3 regions of the Arthrobacter sp. E44 genome follow, and region 1 is predicted to be linked to each of the others. Evidence: riboswitches for the same ligand, from Rfam matches in the RefSeq annotation. Region 1 holds a riboswitch; each other region holds the start of a gene.
What was found. A riboswitch is a leader RNA that binds a small molecule or an ion and turns the genes downstream of it on or off. The one in region 1 is predicted to bind cyclic di-AMP.
Positions count from the first base shown of each region.

Region 2: it holds a riboswitch for cyclic di-AMP, as region 1 does, so the genes downstream of both, ACETK3_RS07855 (hypothetical protein) here and ACETK3_RS10275 (LysM peptidoglycan-binding domain-containing protein) in region 1, are expected to answer to the same signal.
Region 3: it holds a riboswitch for cyclic di-AMP, as region 1 does, so the genes downstream of both, ACETK3_RS06360 (C40 family peptidase) here and ACETK3_RS10275 (LysM peptidoglycan-binding domain-containing protein) in region 1, are expected to answer to the same signal.

Region 1 covers NZ_JBHDJA010000009.1:132,150-137,383, forward strand. The annotation lists gene ACETK3_RS10255 (glucose 1-dehydrogenase) at 1-19, shown strand, start outside; gene ACETK3_RS10260 (DUF1810 domain-containing protein) at 57-500, opposite strand; gene ACETK3_RS10265 (DNA alkylation repair protein) at 522-1,052, opposite strand; gene ACETK3_RS10270 (TraR/DksA C4-type zinc finger protein) at 1,049-1,408, opposite strand; cyclic di-AMP (ydaO/yuaA leader) riboswitch at 1,669-1,869, shown strand; gene ACETK3_RS10275 (LysM peptidoglycan-binding domain-containing protein) at 1,873-2,712, shown strand; gene ACETK3_RS10280 (YdiU family protein) at 2,822-4,291, opposite strand; gene ACETK3_RS10285 (ribonuclease Z) at 4,288-5,223, opposite strand; gene ACETK3_RS10290 (DUF664 domain-containing protein) at 5,216-5,234, opposite strand, start outside.
Region 2 covers NZ_JBHDJA010000006.1:170,646-175,879, forward strand. The annotation lists gene upp (uracil phosphoribosyltransferase) at 1-614, shown strand, start outside; gene ACETK3_RS07850 (glyoxalase superfamily protein) at 659-1,075, shown strand; gene ACETK3_RS07855 (hypothetical protein) at 1,253-2,005, opposite strand; cyclic di-AMP (ydaO/yuaA leader) riboswitch at 2,011-2,171, opposite strand; gene ACETK3_RS07860 (ArnT family glycosyltransferase) at 2,343-4,433, opposite strand; gene ACETK3_RS07865 (ArnT family glycosyltransferase) at 4,458-5,234, opposite strand, start outside.
Region 3 covers NZ_JBHDJA010000005.1:62,135-67,368, reverse strand. The annotation lists gene ACETK3_RS06365 (NlpC/P60 family protein) at 163-936, opposite strand; gene ACETK3_RS06360 (C40 family peptidase) at 1,099-1,722, opposite strand; cyclic di-AMP (ydaO/yuaA leader) riboswitch at 1,847-2,040, opposite strand; gene ACETK3_RS06355 (M23 family metallopeptidase) at 2,153-2,974, opposite strand; cyclic di-AMP (ydaO/yuaA leader) riboswitch at 2,985-3,227, opposite strand; gene ACETK3_RS06350 (metal-dependent transcriptional regulator) at 3,337-4,038, opposite strand; gene serC (phosphoserine transaminase) at 4,380-5,234, shown strand, end outside.

The sequences.
Region 1 (5,234 bases):
CGGCAGCCCCACGCCCTAGCCGGTTCCCCGGGCCTGGCTGATCCGCCAACCCGGCGTCAGCCAGCGGCGTGGCCAGCCAGGATCTCATCGGTGGCAGGGTCAGGCTCGCCGTCGAAGAACTGGGCCAGGACAGTCTTGAACACTGTTTCTCCGGGTGCCGCCCGGAGAAACAGTGTCATGGACGACCGCAGCTTCCTGGCATCAATGCCGCCGAAGATGTCCTCCGCGGACTGGTCTGCATGGTTGGCCAGGACCAGGGCGCACTCCAGGAGCCGCGGCCCCAGTACCTCATGATCCAGGTAGGCACGGGCCTCTGCGAGTGAGGAGATGGCGTATTTGCGGGACATTGCGCTCTGCCCCAACCCGGAGATCTGCGGGAAGATGAACCACATCCAGTGGCCGGACTTCCTGCCGACCTGCAGCTCCCCCAGCGCCTGGTCATAGGTGCCGCCGCTGTTTTGCGCGGCAACAAAACGGTCAAGGTCAAAGTGCTCATTCATGCGGATCTCCCGGTTTCGAGGTCAAAGGGTCAAATCTTTTTCAAGGGCGGCTGCCGCCGCCTGAAGCTGCGGGTCGGGGTCGTCCCGCCACCGGGCCAGGACCGCGTTGGCCCGCTGCCGCTCGCGCTCCCCGAGGCCGGACAGCAGCGGCACCAGGACGTCGCCCAGGAGGGGCTGGATCAGGTCTGCAGCCTGGGCAGAACGAAGGAAGCCTTCCAGCCGGGTCAGGTCCGAGTGCCTGAGCAGCCGCACCCGTGACTGCAGCAGCACCACGGCCGCCAACCGGCGCTCAAACACGGGGCGGGAGCCGGGCCGGGGCTGTCCCCACAGGGTGGACGCAAGCATCACCGTGGTGTCGTGGTCCAGGTCCTTGAATTTGCGCAGGGCATCGCGCACCGTGCCGCGCACCGCTCCGATGGAGGAACCGTAAGAGTCCAGCACCCAGCCAAGCCGGTTCCCGACGTCGTCCGCCCGGTACCAGGCGCCCTCGTTCTGGAGGGTCCGGTCAACGAACTCCGCCGCCGCGGACACCACATCCGCAGGGCCAGTCATCGTCCCCGACCGGACGAGGCGTGGCGGATACAAAACGGTGTCCAGGGCCGCGCTTCCAGCCTGCCCTCCGCAATGGGCTCCCCGCACACGGCGCAGGTTCCATAGGTCCCCGCTGCCAGGCGGGCCAGCGCCGCGTCAATCTGGTCCAGGCCGGCCGAGCTCTGCTTCAGGAGCGCCGAAGCCTGCGAGAGCTCAAACGCGATCGTGGCCCCTTCGGGGTCGTGCTCGTCATCGACATTGGAGTCCTGCCGGGCCGAATTCGCTGCCTGGATGTCAGCCCGCAGCGCCGGCAGCAACTCCAGGCGCCGCGCCCGCTCCTCTTCGAGCAGTACCCGGAACCGGTCGAAATCTGGCATGCAAACAGCCTAGCGGTCGGATCGCGGAGCGCCTGAATGGAAACGGCCAGTTCCATGGAGCCGCGGCAAACATCCCGTGTCCGTGTCCGGGCCGTTACCTGTCCTGCAAGCCCGGCTATTAGCCGAGGTCGACACCGATAACAGCCGTAACGTCCAAACGTTTGCGGAATTCGAGAGGGAAACCTCGTATGTTATCCAAATGTGACAATGCCACCGCATGTGGGTTATGGTCTTCAGGTGTCCCTCTCAGACGGGACATTCCCATCAGTATGCCGAGCCCTGCCACTGATCATGGGATACAACCGCTCCAGCTGGCAGGGACGGGGGAACCAAGTTTCCGCGGCCACTTGTGGCCTTGGGGTTAAGTCGATAGCGCCTCCGTCCATTACGGGGTTGCTTCCGGCCGGGTATCTCCAGCCCGAACCCGACAGCTCACCCCGCAGGCATGGGAGAGGCGATCAACCGTGTCAAAAAATTCCACCACTGCCCGTCACCGCGCAACTCCGGCCCGCTCCATTGTTCTCGAGGGCCTCGCCGTGACAGCCAAGTCCCAGGCCCGCTCGCTGGGCCGCCCCGCGCTCGCAGTTGCTGCAGCGTCCGGCATTGCCTTCGGCGTCGGCGCCCCGGCCCACGCCGGTGTCACCGGCCCTGACACCACGGAAAAGACCAACGTGCAGGCGTACTCCGCACCTGTTGCGGCCCCGGCAGCGGCAGCAGGCAGCGTCCACACCGTAGTTTCCGGCGATACCCTGGGTGCCATTGCGTCTGCTAATGGCGTCAGCCTGAACAGCGTCCTGTCCGCCAACGGACTGGGCCTGTCCTCGATCATCTACCCGGGCGACCAGATCCAGATCCCCGCCGCCGGCTACACCGCGGCACCGGCACCGGCTCCGGCCCCTGCAGCAGCACCCGTGCAGACCGCAGCCGCCGCTCCGGCCAACACCGGCATGAACATGTCCTACGCCTCGGCCACCCCCGTGTCCGCCCCCACCGGCAGCGGCACCGGCGCTGCCATCCTGGCAAACGCCTACGGCCAGCTGGGCATCAAGCAGGACTGCACTGCCATGGTTGAGAAGGCGCTGCGCTCGGTGGGCAAGTCCGTTGGCGATCTTGCCCCCACCCAGTTCTTCCAGTACGGCACCGTGGTCGGCGCTCCTGCGCCCGGCGACCTGATCATCACCTCCGGCCACGTTGGCGTTTACGCCGGCAACGGCCAGGTTGTCAGCGGTGGCGTGAACGGCTACGACACCCAGGTGCACTCCATCAGCTGGCTCGGCGGCTACTCAGCGGTCCGCGTCGCCTAGTCTTCGCATCACCGCAGGCGCCCAACAGCGCAGGCATTAGACAGGAGGGCGGCAGCCGGTCATCCGGCTGCCGCCCTCCTGTCGCATCCGCCGCCTGCCCCCGCAGCCGTCAGGTCCCGCAGAAGGTCATATAGTTGCCGAAGTCCTCGGGGGCGCCTTCGGCGTAGCGTTCCAGCCCGGGCCGCTCGGTGAAGGGGTCACTGACTGCCTCCAAAAGCTGCTGCAAGGGTGACAGGTCTCCGGCCGTGGCAGCGGCCAATGCCTCCTCCACGAGGTGGTTCCTGGGAATGTACGCCGGGTTGACGTTGTCCATCAGCTCCGCGTCCGGTTCGAGTGCCTGCCACCGCTCCGCCCAGGAATCAAACGCAGCCAGATCAAGAACCATGCCGCGCACCGGACGAAGGTCGCCACGGGCGGCCTTGCCCAGGTTACGGAAGAAGAGGGTGTAGTCCACGGGACCGTCCTTCAGGATGGCAAGGGCGCCGTCCACCAAAGCGGACGTGGTTTCCTCGTCACTTCCCCCGCGGCTGCCAAGGCCGAGCTTGGCATTCATGCCACCGGTCCACGCCCTGCTGTAGTGGCCCCGGAAGCCGCCGAGCACCTCCACTGCGGGCGCAACCGCCTGCTCCTGGTCTTCGTGGATAAGCGGCAGCATCGCCTCCGCCAGCCGGGCAAGGTTCCATTCGGCCAGAACCGGCTGGTTGGCGTAGGCGTAGCGGCCGCTGACGTCGATTGAACTGTAGACGGCCGCAGGATTGAAGGCATCCATGAACGCACAGGGGCCGTAGTCGATGGTTTCCCCTGAGATGGTCATGTTGTCCGTGTTCATGACCCCGTGGACGAATCCCACCAGCATCCAGCGGGCCACCAGTTCCGCCTGCGCGGAGACGACCGACCCGAACAGTGCCAGGTAGGGGTTTTCGGCTTCCGCGGCCTGGGGGTAGTGCCTGCTGATGGCATGGTCCGCCAAGCGCTTCAGAAGGTCGAGGTTCTCGGTGGCACGCGCATATTGGAAGCTGCCCACGCGCAGGTGGCTGCTTGCCACCCTGGCCAGGACGGCGCCCGGCAGCATACCGTCGCGCCGGACCTGGCGGCCCGTGCCCACGACGGCGAGTGCCCTGGTGGTGGGAATGTGCAGGGCGTACATAGCCTCGCTGACGAGGTATTCGCGCAGCATGGGCCCGACGACGGCCCTGCCGTCCCCCGCGCGGGCGAAAGGCGTGCGTCCAGAGCCTTTGAGGTGGATGTCCAGGAGTCGTCCGCTCCGGTCCGTGACCTCGCCCAGCAGAAGCGCCCGCCCGTCACCGAGCAGGGGCGAGTATCCGCCGAACTGGTGGCCGGCGTAAGCCTGCGCCACCGGTGTGGCGCCAGGAGGAACGTGATTTCCCACCAGGAGCCGCACGCCTTCGGGACTGCGCAGGTACTCCGCGTCCAGGCCCAAGTCACGCGCCAGTTTCTCGTTGAGGACAAGGAGGCCGGGGCTGGGGGCCTCCTCGGCCTGCCAGGGAACAGCGAGTTCCGACAGTTCACGCGCGAAGCGGCCGTCAAAAGCCACCATGGATTCAGCTGCTGCCGTCATGGTTTAACCCTATCGCCGTCATAATGGTCCGCTGATTCCCGCACCTGGTGCCGCCGCGGAGGCACGGCTATGCGCTGCAGGTCATGGGCTGCGATGACCGTGGTCCCTGCAGCACGTGCCTGCGCCTGCTCCGCAAGCAGGGACATGTCGTCGCCATACCGTGCGGAAAAATGGGTGAGCACCAGCGTCCGGGACTTTCCGGACGCCGCCAGCTCCCCTGCCTGCCCGGCGGTCAGGTGCAAGTACTGGTGCGCCAGCCCGCCGTCGTCGTTGCTGAATGTCGATTCGCTGACCAGAAGGTCCGTGCCCTCGGCCAGTTCCTCCGCGCCGGCGCACGGCGCGGTGTCCATGATGAACGCGAAGCGCTGGCCGGGCCTGGGGACGCTTACGTCCTCCAACGCGACTGCGCCGAAGAAGCCTTGGCGCTGCAGTCGGCCCACGTCAGGCCCTTCGATTCCTGCCGCCCGGAGCCGTTCCGGAAGGAAGGTGCGGCCGTCAGGCTCGGTGAGCAGGTATCCGTACGTCTCGATGCGGTGCCTCAGCGGCCGGATCTCCAGGCCGTCCGCCACGGGTCCGGCGCCGGAGTGCGGATGGAGCCGCAGGTCGATACCGGGCGAACTGACAGCCACGAGGGCCTGGACAATCTGTTCGCCGGAGGCAGGATAGTGAAGGTGAACGGGGTGTGAAGCACCGTCCAGGGCCATTCGGGACAGGACCCCCGGCAGGCCGTAGCAGTGGTCTCCGTGCACGTGGGTGAGGCAGATCCTGGTGATCTGGCTTGCCGCCACCCCGGCATGGATCATTTGGCGCTGGGTGCCCTCGCCGGGGTCGAACAAGAGTCCTTCGCCGTCCCAGCGCAGGAAGTACCCGTTGTGGTTCCGTGTGCGGGTGGGAACCTGGGAAGCCGTGCCCAGCACCACGAGTTCACGCACTTGGGGCGTCT
Region 2 (5,234 bases), on a different contig from region 1:
ACCCCCTGGTCGCCCACAAGCTCACCGTCCTGCGGGACAAGAACACGCCGTCGCCGGTATTCCGCCAGCTGACGGAAGAGCTGGTGACCCTGCTGGCTTACGAGGCCACGCGGGAGGTCCGCACGGAGCCCGTCACCATCCAGACGCCAGTCAGCACCACCATCGGCACGGCATTCACCAAGCCCACACCGCTGGTGGTTCCCATTCTGCGTGCCGGCCTGGGAATGCTGGAGGGCATGACCAAGCTGGTCCCCACGGCCGAGGTGGGCTTCCTGGGTATGGCCCGGGACGAGGAAACGCTGGACATCATCACCTATGCCGAGCGCCTTCCGGAGGACCTGACGGGCCGCCAGGTCTTCGTGCTGGACCCCATGCTGGCCACCGGCGGCACCCTGCGTGAGGCCATCAAGTTCCTGTTCAAGCGGGGCGCTTCCGACGTCACCTGCATCTGCCTGCTGGCTGCCCCTGAAGGCCTGGCCCGGCTGGAAGAGGAACTCTCGGGCGCGAACGTGCACATCGTCCTGGCCTCCATCGACGAGAAGCTCAACGAGAAGTCCTACATCGTTCCCGGCCTGGGCGACGCCGGCGACCGGCTCTACGGCATCGCAGGGTAGTTTTTACCCTTTTTCACTCGTCGTCCTGCCGCTAGCCTGTGCGGATGGACTGGAAACTCGAACTTGTCTTTGTCCCTGTATCCGACGTTGACCGCGCCAAGGACTTCTATGTCAACAAGGTGGGCTTCAACGCGGACTACGACGAGCGGCCGTCGGACCACGTGCGCTTCGTACAGCTGACGCCGCCCGGCTCTGCCTGCTCCATCTGCATGGGCGAGGGGCTTTTGGACGCCCCTCCCGGCACGGGAACCACCCTCCAGATGGTGGTCGACGACATCCAAAAGGCGCATGACCACCTGAAGAACAATGGTGTGGACGTCAGTGACATCGAAGTGCTGCCTTGGGGCCACTTCGTTTACTTCGCCGACCCGGACGGCAATAAGTGGGCCGTCCAGTACATCCCTTGGCGGAATGCCGGGCAGGATGCAGCTCAGGCCGGCAGTACGCCCAGCAACGCTTAAAACAGACCGCGGGCCGCATCGTGATGATGCGGCCCGCGGTCTGTCGCTGGAATCCCCGGCGTTACCCCGTGGCCAAGGCGTACGACGGCGGGTGGCGGGACCAGCCGTCGGCTGTCCTTGGAGCCGGGAGGTTCAGCTGAAGGTTTCCCTTTGCGGCGCTATGCCAGGGAGAGGTGCCTAGTACCAGTTGTGCGCCAGGTGGAAGTTCAGCGCACCGCACGGAGACTGGTAGCTCTTCTTGATGTAATCCAGGCCCCAGTTGATCTGCGTGCGGTAGTTGGTCAGGTAGTCGGCGCCGGCGCTGGCCATCTTCTCTGCAGGCAGGGACTGGACGATGCCGTAGGCGCCGCTGCTGGGATTCGTGGCCGTGGTGGTCCAGTCGGACTCCTTGGTCCACAGCGTCTGCAGGCACTGCATCTGGTCAGGTCCCCAGCCAAAGGTTGCCAGCTGGCCGGCAGCATAAGCCTGGGCACCGGCGGGATCATTCACCGCGACGACGGGTGCCGGCGCAGGAGCGGGTGCCGGAGCCGGGGCAGGAGCCGGGGCGGGTGCCGGAGCCGCGGCAGGTGCCGGGGCTTCCGCTGCGGGGGCCGCCGGTGCAGGCGCGGGGGCTGGTTCCGCTGCCTGGGGGGCTACGCTGATTGCCGCCGGAACGGACGCTGCCGGGTTGGAGCGGATTTCGCTCTTCTCGATGCTCATTTGGGCGTCGGCCGCTGCCGTGGAAGAGTTTGATTCGGTGGATGACACCGGGGTCATGCTGCTGGTTGCCTGGCCTGCCGCGCCTACCCCCACGAGCACCGCGCAGGATGCTGCAAGGATCCCGGCACGCACGCCCAGGCTGGTCTTCTTTGCTGGTTTCTTGGCCGGTTCCTGCTGTGCCAGATGTTTACCCTTGGCATGCAGGCATGCTTCTGCCGTGTTTTTGGACATGATTGATCGCCTCTCACACCTGCGGAGTTAGCTGTCGGGTTCGGATGAGGGCATCCGGCCGCACGGAAAGATCACGTACGTGCTTAACCCCAAGGGCGTTCATCGCCCGGGACGGTGGGTCCCCCGCCTCTGCCGTTGCTCAATCGGAATCCGGGGGAAGCGGCAGAGCTTGGCGTCAACCCGGGATATGCGGCCCGAACGGGAGCCGCACCCAATCGACGGTACAGGAAAAGCGAAGCAAAGTCACATTTAGGTAACGGAAGTCACGGCCTCCAGCGCGCCGGCTTGCTTCTGGCGTGCGGTTGAATCGTTACGTTCAGGACACCAGGCCGTGTTGTTACCGTGCCAGGAGGTAGATAGTGGTGCCGCCGATGCTCTGCGCACTGAAGTTCTGCGAAACCCACTCGGCGATCCGGCCGACGGCATCCGAACCGGAGCTGGACGGCATGGCCCCGCCGGCAATGAAGTAGTGGATTTTTCCCTGCGCGACGAGGTCTTGGAACTGCGCCAGGGTGGGGGAGGGGTCGGTGCCGTTGAAGCCGCCCACGGCCATCACCGGCAGTTCCGTGGCGAGCTGGTACCCGGCGGCATTGTTGGAGCCCACTACCGCTGCTGCCCAGGTGTAATTGGTTGCACCGTCTTTGAGCGCGGCCACAAGATCCGCTGGTGGAGTAGGTGCGCCGAGGAGGCCACCGAGTCCGCCGCCGGGCCTGCCCCCGAAGTTAGCGCCGCCAGGGTTTGTTCCGGCCGGGGCGGCCTGCTGCTGGGAACCCTGCTGCTGGAAGCCCTGCCCCATGGGACCCTGGCCCGTGACGCCCTGTCCGGCGCCCCGGCCCGAAGGGCTCCGACCGGTCGAACTGAAGCCTCCCGGTCCGCGGCCGCCGGCGCCTAAGCCCGAGGCTGGCCCCGCACTGACGATCGCCCCGCTGTGTGCCGTAGCCGCGGTGGTGACGGAGTAGGCCAGCGGACCGGGGAGCGACGCAGCGATGGCGAGGGCCGCCGTCGTCCGCTGCATGGAAGCCAAGCGCAGGAACTTGCCCAGCCCAATGCCTGCTGCGGCTGCCAAACTTCCGCCGAGCACCAGCCAGCGCAGCCAAGGGCCGTAGGCGGACGTGGTTCCCAGCAGGTAGAAGGCCATAAGCGACGCCACGGCCACTGCTGAAGCGAGGAAGATGCGGGCAGCCGCTTGCCTGCGGCGCTGCCACAGGAGAACGCTGCCCAGGCCTGCCATTCCGGCGATTCCCGGTGCCAGTGCCACCGCGTAGTAGGGGTGGATGATGCCGGCCATGAAGCTGAACACCAGGCCCGTTACCAGGATCCACGAGCCCCAGACGATGACGGAAGCGCGGACAACATCTGTTCGCGGAGCCCGCCGCCCCACCCACAGCAGCCCCGCCGCAAGGATGAGTGCGGACGGCAGCAGCCATGCGATCTGGCCGCCGAACTCGCTGTTGAACATCCGGAACAGGCCCGGAACGCCCCAGCCGTTGCCGCCGCCCACACTGCCCGTTTCGTCGCCCGTGAGCCTGCCCAGGCCGTTGTAGCCCAACGTCAGCTCCAGGATGGAGTTGTTCTGCGACCCGCCAATGTAGGGCCGCATGTTCGCCGGCGTCAGCTCGACGGCCAGCAGCCACCAGCCGGCAGAAACCACCATCGCTGCTCCCGCGGCTGCCAGACGGATCAACCGCCGCCGGGTGCCGCCCGGAGCTGCCACCATGTAGGCGAGGGCGAACCCGGGAACCACCAGCAGGACCTGAAGCTGCTTGGCGAGAAACCCAAAGCCCAGGAATACCCCGGCCAGCAGGAGCCACCGAGGCCGGTCCTCCTGGACCGCGCGGAGGAACCCGTACGCGGCTGCTGTCATTAGCAGCACCAGCAGGGCGTCCGGGTTGTTGAACCGGAACATCAGGGTGGCAACCGGGGTGAGGGCAAGGACCGCCGCTGCCAGCAGCCCTGCCCGGTGCGCAAGCCGGACATCACCGGTGGCCGGCGTTGCGGCCCGCCGCACGGCCAGATAGACCAGCCACGCCGAGCCGACCCCCATCAGAGCCTGGGGAACCAGGATGCTCCACGAGCTCAGGCCAAAGATCCGGACCGACAGCCCCATGATCCACAGGGAGGCCGGCGGCTTGTCCACGGTGATGGCATTCGCGGCATCGGAGGAGCCGAAGAACCAGGCTGCCCAGTCCTGCGATCCGGCCTGGGCTGCGGCGGAATAGAACGCGTTGGCCCAGCCCGACGCACCGAGGTTCCACAGGTACAGCACGGCCGTGCCAGCCAGTACAGCTGCCAGTTCCAGCCTCCGGTGGAAGGCCGCACGGTCTCCGCGGAAGGCCGCATGGTCCCGCGTGCCCGGCCGGCCCCGGAGGGTGAATCGCTCCCGCCCCAGTGGATTCCTCCGGGGGCGGGCTGCGGTGGTTACAGGCACGCTGTGCTGGCTGGCCATCGTGTCCTACTTGGTGAGCTGGTAGACGGTTGAGTTGCCTACGGTCTGGGCCTGGAAGTTGGCCTGGACCCAGGCGGCCACTTCGGAGTTGCCGCCGCGGCCGCCCATGCCGCCACCGCCCATGCCTCCGCTTTGGATGAAGTAGCCGATCTGGCCCTTGGCCACCATGTCCTGGAACTCGGCCAGGGTGGGGTAGGGATCGCCGCCGTTCCAGCCTCCGAGGGCAATGACGTTGGTGTCCGTGGCCAGTTCCAGGCTGGCTGCCTGGGTGGCGCCGGAAACGATCGCAGACCACTTTGTGCTGGTGGCCTTCAACAGGGCAGTCACCGCGGCATCGGCAGTTCCTTCGCCGGGACCGCCGGCGCCGCCTGCATCACCGGGGCCACCTGCACCGCCCGGGCCGCCGTCAGGTGCGCCGGTACCGGCTCCGGGGGTGCCGCCGAGGTCGTTCATTGGGTCAAGGCCGTCGGTTCCGGTGGCCGAGTCCGTGGCGGAGTTCCTGCCGTCGGTCCGGTCGCCGCGGAAGCCCGCGGCCCGGTTGCCGAAAGCGCCCGCTGAGCCTGCGGGTCCCGACGTCGGAATGGAGCCTGAGTGTGCGGAGGCAGCGGTGGCCAGGGTCCAGGCACCGGCACCAAGCCCGCCGGCCAAGAGGGATACGACGACGACGGCGGCCGCCCCCGCACGCCGGAACCGTCCGGAGGTGCGCACGGCGTCAAGGCGGAGCAGGATTGCCGCGGCGGCAAGGACACCGAGGATGATGACCGCCACGCGCAGCCAAGGGAG
Region 3 (5,234 bases), on a different contig from region 1:
CAAAATCAGGTAATCGCCGCCCGGATTCCCTGCGGGGAACGTTCCCCAGCAGGGCAGGCATCAGTCCCCTGCGGGGAACTTCTTAAACGCCAAGGACCCCCGCTGCGAGGGCGGGGGTCCTTGGACAAGCACTGGCTGTTGCCAGTGCCGGACATGCGGTGCTTACCTGACGTGGATGAAAACCGGCCCGGAGCCCACGTTTGCGCTGAAGACCACGGTGTCGTTGCCGTTGAAGCCGCCATGCACGGCCATGCCGTTTCCGGCGTAAACAGCGATGTGTGCCATTCCTCCGCCACCATCGGCGTAGTAGATCAGGTCGCCGGGCTGTGCCTGGGAAGCAGGCACCGTGTCCCCCAGGGACAGGTAGCCGGCGGGCCAGTCGTGGAAGTGGATGCCGACGGCGGCCAGGGCGTTGGTCACCAGCATGGTGCAGTCCTGGTGGACGCCAAGCTGGGCGTAGGCGGCGGAGAGGATTGCAGCACCCTTGCCGCTGGCAGAAGCCTGGGCTGCGGGAGCGGCCGGGGCAGCGGCGGTGGCGACCTTGGCGGTGACCTTGGGAGCGGCAACGGGCTGGGCGGCGGGAGCAGGGGCAGCTTCCTCCACCTGAACCTGGGGCTCGGGCTCGACGACGGGGGCCGGCGTGGTGGTCACAGCTGGCTTCTCGAAGCTGATCGCAATGGTGGAAGCGGCGGAAATCGGGGCGTCGACGGCGGATTCAACTTCCAGCGCGGAGGCGGGAGCAGAGTCGCGTTTGACGTTGGCATCGGCGGCGTTGGCCGCAATGCCGCTGGTCAGGACCAGGCCGGAAGCGGCGGCGATGACCGCAGCCTGGCGGCCCATGCCGCCGGCGTTGTCGCTGACAGCCTTGGCAATGACAGCGATCGAGTTGGTCTTGGTGACCTCGGCGCGGTGCCGTGCGGTAGCACGAGTCGTCATCAGTTCTCTCTTTCGTTTTCCTTGCAACCGCAGGTAGGCAGGCAAAGTGTGTTGGACGCGCCGGCATCTTGGGGGTACGCCGGCGCGTCCCGAACGGGGATGTGGTTTCTAGCGAAGAAGCTTTGGGCAAAGAAATAGCCCTTGGAGCACGGAGCCCAAGAACTATTTGTTGAGGTGGTAGTACGACGAGGTACCGGTGGCTGCAGGCGAGTGGAGCAGCGTGCCCTGTGAGGGGTTGAGTGCGCTGATCATCATGCCGTTGCCGACGTAGATGCCAACGTGGGCGCCGCCGTTCTGGACAACCAGGTCACCCGGCTGCGGCGCAGAGGTGGGGGTCATGATGCTCCACGCGTTGGTGCGGGGAATGCTGATGCCTGCCTGGGCGTAAACCCACTGCACGAACCCGGAGCAGTCCCAGCCGGTGACGGGGCTGGTGCCGCCCCACACGTACGAGTGGCCGATGCCGGTGTAGGCGATGGCTGCGATGCCCGAGGTCGCCGCCGAGGAGACGGTCTGGGCGGTCTTGGCGGCCGGCGCGGCGTCCTGGCCGGCAGCAGCAGCAGCGTTGGCCGTGTCGGTGGACTGGGTACGCACCGGCTGCACCTTGGGAGCAGCGGTGGTTTTGACCACGGGACGTTCAAAGGAAACCGTGGCGGTGGGGGCAGCGGTGACGGCGAGGGCCGTTTGGGCCGAACCGGACTCAGTGGAAGCTGAGACACCGGCAGTGGTATCAGCAGCAGTGGCCGGCAGGCCCATGCTCAGGATCAGGCCCGAGGCGGCTGCCACAACGGCAGCCTGGCGGCCTACGGTCCCGGCATTTGCACTCACGGCCTTGGAAACGGCATCCAAGGGGTTGGTGCGAACCGTTTGCGCACGGTGGCGCGCAGAATTATGGCGTGAAGACACGAAGGTAGCCTCTCCCAATGCCTGCGAGGTGAGCTGTCGGATTCGGATGGGAGTCACCCGGCCACGCTGCTTCCTGGGAAGCTTGTGACTTAACCCCAAGGCCTTCTGGATGAAGGCCGAAATTGGTTCCCCCGCCCCTGCCAGACGATGAAATGCGAACGGACCTTGAGCGGTGGCAGAGTTAGGCAATCCACTCAAGAGCGTCAACTTCGGAAAAGTTGACGCGAGTTAGACGGTACAGCAGTTTTGTTTCAATGTCACATTCAGGTCACGGCTAGTCACGGCGATCTGAGAGTGCGCAATCATTCGGTTACAACCAGCCCATGGGATCGACCACTTCGCCATTGACCTGGACTTCGAAGTGCAGGTGGCAGCCGGTGGATGCACCAGTGGTGCCGCTCAGCGCCACCACGTCCCCGCGGGAGACGGTCTGGCCCACCTTCACATTGAAGGACGACAGGTGGTTGTACGTGGTTTCCAGCCCGTTTCCGTGGTCGATGACCACTCGGTTTCCGCCGCCGAACTGATGCCAGCCCGCGAAGGTCACGGTACCCGTGGCGGCCGCCAGGACGGATGTCCCACACTGCGCCACGAAGTCCTGGCCCCGGTGGAAGTCGCCCGAGCCTCCAGTAATCGGGCTGACCCGGTAACCGAAGGGGGAAGCGGTGGCAAGGGATGCCAGCGGTGCGGCCAGGGTGCCGGCTGACGCGGCACGCGTCACGGACCCGGCCGACTGGGCACTCAGCAGTTGCTTTAGCTTCCCGTCCGGGTCGGCCTGGGTCACCACGGCGGACCGGCTGAAGTCGATCTGGGCACCGATGTCGGCCGAGATCTCGGGCTGCGGCGTGACAGAGGAGGCTGCAAGCGGGGCGCTGCCGGCGGCATCAGTGGCCATAACGGGACTTGTGGCGGGCACGGTCACGGTCAGCACCAGGCCGGTGGCCGCCAGAGCAATGCCGGCCTTCTGGCCGATGCCGCTGGCGGCGGCAAACTCCGTCATCTGGCGGAACGGACCCCGGCGGCGGCGGGCGTCGCGATGGAGGTCGCGGGGGCGCTCCGCTGCGACAACTTCGACAACCCGCGGCGCCGAAGGGGGGCCGGCAGCACGGCGGCGTCCCCGGGGGGTTTGCATGGTCAAGAAGGGTTCCTCTCTGGAAAAGCCTGCGGAGTTAGCTGTCGGATTCGGGTCAGAGAGATCAAAGACCCGGCCCGCCAAGGGCAAGCTTCTGCGCAGGGGTATTCCCGGAAGAATCCTTCACTGGAGAGGCTTGCTGCTGACGGACTTCACCCCAAGGCAGTCCCCCGCTGCCGCTTGTGGTTCCCCCGCCTCTGCCAGTAACGACTCGTGCACCCGATCCGCTGGCAGAGCTCGGCTCCGGATCAGGTAACGCTTAAGTTTCAAACGACTGGTTCTACTATAGGGGCTTAAGACCCTAGGTAACAATTCCGTTATCTTTGGCTGGAAGGGCAGGTCCGGGGTATGGAAGCTTCGCTTCAGCCCTGCTTGACGGCCACAAAGACGTGTGCGGCAACCTCCGGCGGAAGCTCCAGCGCTCCTTCAATCCCGGCCACCCGCACCGAGATGTAGTCGCCCACGCGTTCCAGGGCCACTGCAGCGCCGGGCCGGATTCCGCCTTCGTCCAACTGCGACAGCAGCTCCGGCTCCACCTGGATCGGCTCCGCGAGGCGGCTGATGGTCACGCCGGAAGCAGGCACGTAGCTCTTCATCGCCTCCACCAGGCTGATGGCGCCGTCACCGAAGCCGGGGGCCGGCCGGCCGCCCAGCGCGGCAAGGCCCGGGATTGGGTTGCCGTACGGGGATTCGGTGGGGTGGTCCAGCATCTCGTAGATGCGGCGCTCCACCCGCTCACTCATCACATGTTCCCAGCGGCAGGCTTCATCGTGGACGTAGGCCCAGTCCAGCCCGATGACGTCCGCCAGCAGGCGTTCGGCCAGCCGGTGCTTGCGCATCACCTCCGTGGCGCGCTTGCGCCCGGTGTCAGTGAGCTCCAAATGCCTGTCACCAGAGACAACAACGAGTCCATCGCGCTCCATCCTGCCGATGGTCTGGGAGACGGTGGGGCCGGAGTGGCGCAAGCGCTCGGCAATACGGGCCCGGAGGGCAACGATGTTTTCTTCCTCAAGCTCCAGGATGGTCCTGAGGTACATCTCCGTAGTGTCGATCAGATCCGTCATCCAGCTCAGCTCCTCGAGCGCAGTACCTTGCGTTGTCCCACCGTATCGCCTCTTCCCGCGAGGTAGTCCGGGGGAAAGCTTAGCCTATTTTGACTTTGTCCGAATAGCTGCGGCCCCAAGGGGAGCCGCAACAGGTGCACGCGGAAGGGTTGCACAGGCGGGACACTTGCACGCCCGCCGCGTTGTCTCAGTGTCTGGACTTTGCCGCTGCCGGTTGCCGCCCACCGCCGCTGTTCAGGCAGAATGGGAAAGGCCTATGGCACAGCCGCCGCCCGGCTGCCGGCCACCACAACCCGCCCGTGCGGACCAAAGCGTTCGTCCCCGCCGAAATTGGAGCACCTGTGAGCGACACCAGCATCACGATTCCCGCCGACCTCCTGCCCAAGGACGGACGGTTCGGTGCCGGTCCGTCAAAGGTCCGGCAGGAACAGATCGATGCCCTCGCCGCAGCGTCCAAAACCATCCTCGGCACCTCTCACCGCCAAGCCCCGGTCAAGAACCTGGTGGGGTCCGTCCGTGAAGGGCTGAGCCAGTTCTTCCGCGCCCCGGAAGGCTACGAGGTTGTCCTTGGCGTTGGCGGCTCCACTGCTTTCTGGGATATCGCGAGCTTCGGCCTGGTGGAGAAGAAGGCCCAGCACCTCTCCTTTGGCGAGTTCGGGTCCAAGTTCGCTGCGGCCACCAACAAGGCACCTTTCCTGGAAGCCTCCTCGATCATCAAGTCCGAGCCCGGCACCCGACCAATGGCACAGGCCGAGGCCGGGGTGGACGTTTATGCCTGGCCGCAGAATGAGACCTCCACCGGTGTGGCAGCCCCGGTCCAGCGGGTTTCCGGAGTCGACGAGGGATCGCTTGTCCTGGTGGACGCCACCTCGGCTGCCGGCGGCCTGGATGTGGATGTTGCCCAGAGCGACGTCTACTACTTCGCGCCCCAGAAGAACTTCGCCTCTGACGGCGGCCTCTGGCTTGGCCTGTTCTCCCCCGCCGCTCTTGACCGGGCCGCCCGCATCAAGGACAGCGGCCGCTGGATCCCGGACTTCCTGGACCTCCAGACTGCCATTGACAACTCGCGCCTGAACCAGACCTACAACACGCCCTCGCTGTCCACGCTGGTGACCCTGGATGCCCAGGTGCAGTGGCTGAATTCCAACGGTGGCCTGGATTTCGCGGCTGCACGCACCGCCGATTCAGCCGGACGC